2 regions of the Micromonospora sp. NPDC048868 genome follow, and region 1 is predicted to be linked to the other one. Evidence: predicted binding sites of a transcription regulator. Region 1 holds the regulator's gene; the other holds the start of a gene.

Evidence for each region. The regulator HrcA, encoded in region 1, represses chaperone genes, less so after heat shock. The targets are predictions, from matches to a motif close to GGTTNGCACNCTCNNNNNGAGNGTGCNAACC.
Region 2: the regulator HrcA is predicted to act here: its motif matches at 1,553-1,583, upstream of groL (chaperonin GroEL).

The regions. Positions count from the first base shown of each region.
Region 1 covers NZ_JBICUN010000001.1:566,165-568,560, reverse strand. The annotation lists gene ACGFNF_RS02670 (DUF4870 domain-containing protein) at 1-569, opposite strand, end outside; gene hrcA (heat-inducible transcriptional repressor HrcA) at 814-1,836, shown strand; gene dnaJ (molecular chaperone DnaJ) at 1,910-2,396, shown strand, end outside.
Region 2 covers NZ_JBICUN010000004.1:344,962-347,357, forward strand. The annotation lists gene groL (chaperonin GroEL) at 1-1,356, opposite strand, end outside; gene ACGFNF_RS08940 (DUF3824 domain-containing protein) at 1,631-2,396, opposite strand, start outside.

The DNA.
Region 1 (2,396 bases):
GTGATCAGCGTGACCACCCAGCTCAGCACCCCGACGATCGTCCAGGTGAGCTGGAAGTTCAGCGCCGCGGCGGCGTGCGCCCGGGCGGTCGGCGACTGCTGCCCCCGGACCATCAGCGCGATGAGCGGCGCCAGCCAGCCGAGCATGCCGCCGCCGACGATCACGCCGGCCGCGCCGCCGAAGTGGGCGATCAGGGCCCAGTTCTTGTCCTCGTTGCTGGCGTAGCCGCCCGTCGGCGGTCCGTAGCCGCCACCGGCCGGATAGCCGGCCCCCGGCGCTCCGTAGCCGCCGGGCGCTCCGTAGCCGCCGGGCGGTCCGTAGTCGCCGGGCGGGGGATAGCCACCAGGCGGTGGGTAGTCGCCGGGCGGCGGGTAGCCGCCCGACGGCGGCTGGTCACCGGTGGGCGGCGGATAGCCACCGGGTGGAGGATGGCTGCCCGGGCCCGGTGCCCCGGACAGTGGTGCGGTGGGGTCGCCGTAGCCGGCGGGGCCGGGAACCCCCGACGGGGCGGTCGGGTCCGGCGGGAAGCCGGGGTCCCCCGCTCCGGGAGGGCGAGGTGGTTCAGTCATGAAGGTCACGGTAGGGGCAGCCGGCAAGGCGGCACCAGCGCGACACCGGCCGGGACGCCCGGAACACCGGCCCCACGGGGGCGTCGGGCGGGCCCGCGCGGTCGCCGATCGGACTGATCACCCCAGGTCGATCATCGCGCGGGCGGCCCCGCCGACGTAGACTGGCACTCGCTACAGTCGAGTGCCAGCAGCCCACCCCGGCCCCCCGCGTGCCGGGGCCGACGTGCGACAGGAGGTGGGGAGGATGGGTCTCGACGACCGCAAGCTCGCCGTGCTGCGCGCGATCGTCGAGGACTACGTCGCCACGCAGGAGCCCGTCGGCAGCAAGGCGCTTGTCGAGCGGCACCAGCTGGGGGTCTCACCGGCGACCGTCCGCAACGACATGGCCGTGCTGGAGGAGGAGGGCTACATCCGCCAGCCGCACACCAGCGCCGGCCGGGTGCCCACCGACCGGGGCTACCGGCTCTTCGTGGACCGGCTGTCCCGGGTGAAGCCGCTCAGCCCGGCCGAGCGCCGGGCGATCGAGCGTTTCCTGGTCGGCGCCGTCGACCTCGACGACGTGGTGCACCGCACCGTCCGGCTGCTGGCGCAACTCACCCGGCAGGTCGCCGTCGTGCAGTACCCGAGCCTGGCCCGTTCCTCGGTGCGTCATCTGGAGCTGGTGCCGATCTCCACCACCCGGCTGATGCTGGTCATGATCGCCGACACCGGCCGGGTCGAGCAGCGGCTGGTCGAGCTGCCCGCGCCGATCCCCGCCGACGACGTCACGGACCTGCGCCGGCTGGTCAACGAGAAGCTGGTCGGCACCCGGCTGTCGGAGACGCCGCCGCTGGTGCAGGCGCTCGTCGAGGAGTCGGTGCCGCACCTGCGCCCGGCCATGACCACCCTCTCCACCGTGCTGCTGGAGACGCTGATCGAGCGGCACGAGGAGCGGATCGCGCTGGCCGGGACGGCCAACCTCACCCGCGGCGGCCTGCTCGACTTCCAGGGCTCCCTGCGCCCCATCCTGGAGGCGCTGGAGGAGGAGGTCGTCATGCTCAAGCTCATCGGCGAGGCGGAGCCGAGCACGACGCGGGTGCTGATCGGCGACGAGAACGAGATCGACAACCTGCGCGCCGCCTCGGTGGTCAGCACCGGCTACGGGCCGGGCGCGACCAGCGTCGGCGGCCTCGGCGTGCTGGGGCCGACCCGGATGGACTACCCCGGCACCATCGCCACGGTGCGGGCCGTGGCACGCTACGTGGGCGAGCTGCTGGCCCAGAACTGACCAGTCAGGGCCGACGGCCGGCTCCAGCCGCCGACCGGCGCAACGCGAGACGAACATGAGGACACGGAACGCAGTGGCCAGGGACTACTACGGCATTCTCGGCGTGAGCCGGGAAGCCTCCGACGACGAGATCAAGCGCGCCTACCGCAAGCTGGCGCGGCAGTTCCACCCGGACGTGAATCCGGATCCGGAGGCCCAGGAGAAGTTCAAGGACATCAACGCCGCGTACGAGGTCCTCTCGGACGACCGGAAACGGCAGATCGTCGACCTGGGCGGTGACCCGCTCGCCCCCGGGGGCGGGGGCGCGGGTGGCCCGGGCGGCCCCGGCGGCGCCGGGCCGTTCGTCGGCTTCCAGGACATCATGGACGCGTTCTTCGGCGGCGCGGCCGGCGGTTCGCGGGGTCCGCGACCGCGTACCCGGCCCGGCGCCGACGCGATCCTGCGGCTGGAGCTGGACCTGCACGAGACCGCGTTCGGCGTCGAGGCGCCGATCACCGTCGACACCGCCGTGCTCTGCACCACCTGCTCCGGCGCCGGCACGGCGGCCGGCACCCACCTGG
Region 2 (2,396 bases), on a different contig from region 1:
GATCTGCCGCAGCGGGGCGTCCAGCGCGACCTTGACGATGTTCGCACCGGTCGCCTCGTCGCCGACCAGGTCCAGCTTGTCGAAGGCGGTCTTGCCGGCCTGCACCAGCGCGACGCCACCACCCGGGACGATGCCCTCCTCGACGGCGGCCTTCGCGTTGCGCACGGCGTCCTCGATGCGGTGCTTGCGCTCCTTGAGCTCGACCTCGGTGGCCGCGCCGACCTTGATCACCGCGACGCCGCCGGCCAGCTTGGCCAGCCGCTCCTGCAGCTTCTCGCGGTCGTAGTCGGAGTCGCTCTTGTCGATCTCGGCCCGGATCTGGTTGACCCGGCCCTGGATCTGCTCGGCGTCGCCGGCACCGTCGACGATGGTGGTCTCGTCCTTGGTCACCACGACCTTGCGGGCGCGGCCCAGCATGTCGAGGCCGACGGCGTCCAGCTTGAGGCCGACCTCCTCGCTGATGACCTGGCCACCGGTGAGGATGGCGATGTCGGCCAGCATGGCCTTGCGGCGGTCACCGAAGCCCGGCGCCTTGACGGCGACGGACTTGAAGGTGCCCCGGACCTTGTTGACGACCAGGGTGGCCAGGGCCTCGCCCTCGATGTCCTCGGAGATGATCAGCAGCGGCTTGCCCGACTGCATGACCTTCTCGAGGATCGGGAGCAGGTCCTTGACCGACGAGATCTTGCTGTTGACGATCAGGAGGTAGGGGTCGTCGAAGACGGCCTCCATGCGCTCCGGGTCGGTCATGAAGTAGGCCGAGATGTAGCCCTTGTCGAAGCGCATACCCTCGGTGAGCTCCAGCTCCAGCCCGAAGGTGTTGCTCTCCTCGACGGTGATGACGCCTTCCTTGCCCACCTTGTCCATCGCCTCGGCGATGATCTCGCCGACGCTGGTGTCACCGGCGGAGATGGAGGCGGTGGAGGCGATCTGCTCCTTGGTCTCGACGTCCTTGGCGAGCTTGAGCAGCTCCTCCGAGACGCTGGCCACGGCGGCCTCGATGCCCCGCTTCAGGGCCATCGGGTTGGCACCGGCGGCCACGTTGCGCAGGCCCTCGCGGACCAGGGCCTGGGCCAGGACAGTCGCCGTCGTCGTGCCGTCACCGGCGACGTCGTCGGTCTTCTTCGCGACCTCCTTGACCAGCTCGGCGCCGATCTTCTCGTAGGGGTCCTCGAGCTCGATCTCCTTGGCGATGCTCACACCATCGTTGGTGATGGTGGGGGCACCCCACTTCTTCTCGAGGACGACGTTGCGGCCCTTGGGGCCGAGGGTCACCTTCACGGCGTCGGCGAGCTGGTTCATGCCCCGCTCGAGGCCGCGGCGCGCCTCTTCGTCGAACGCGATCATCTTGGCCATACGGCGTTGTCCTCCTGGACACTCACGGGCCACCCGGAGTGTGTGTCCCGGATGGGCCGCCTGGTGTACGCACCTTGGGACGTCGCCACCTGGCGACGACGACGTCTCCTCGGCCGGGCCGGATAGCCCGCGACGACCGGCCATGTGCCGCAGCCGCGTCTGGACGCCGCTACGACCGTGGCCCTACCGCCCCGACCATTGGCACTCGCGGTATGCGAGTGCCAATGACTTGTTTAGCACTCTCCCCTGCCGAGTGCAAGCACGATCGCCCCGGTCAGCCGAGTTCACCGGCCAGCCGGGCGCTGTCCACCGGCCCCTCGTGGGCACGCTGCTCGGCGTACGTGACGACCAGGCCGACCAGCTGGGCGAGGTGGGTCGGCAGGGCCAGCACCGCGCCCACCAGCGTCACCACGAGCACACCGACCGCCGTGCCGGGCGACTCCAGCGGGGTGGTGCCGAACGGCAGCGTGCCGATGCCCTCCACCATGCTGGCGGCCCCGCTGCCGACGATCACCGCCGCCGCCACCAGCGCCACCCGGCCGAGCAGCAGACCGAGCCGGTCGTGGAACATGCGGAAGGAACGGCCGATCGGGTGCTGCCGCTCGAACAGGTAGACCGGGCCGGCCATGCTCAGCGCGAAGGCGAAGTAGATGCCGGGGATCACGCAGAGACAGACCCCGAGCCCGATGATGACGCTCATCAGCAGGGTCCAGCCCCAGAGGCCCAGCGCCCGGCGCACCCCGTAGGAGAGGGCGGCACCCACGCTCGCCGGCTGACCTGCCGCCTGCCGGGTGACCACCCAGGTGCCGGCCGCCCAGCCCAGGCTCTGCACGAAGCCGAAGACGAGGGCGCTGCCGAGCACCACGGACAGCAGGACGACCGTGTCGGTCAGGAAGGTGTCGGGCAGCGCGGCGGGGTCGCCGGCCATCGACTCCTCCCACTTGGCGCTCGGGTCGACGACCAGCGAGAGCATCGACACCACCATGGCCGGCAGCACCTGGGTGAGCAGCAGGATCGGCAGCAGCAGCCGCCAGCCCCGA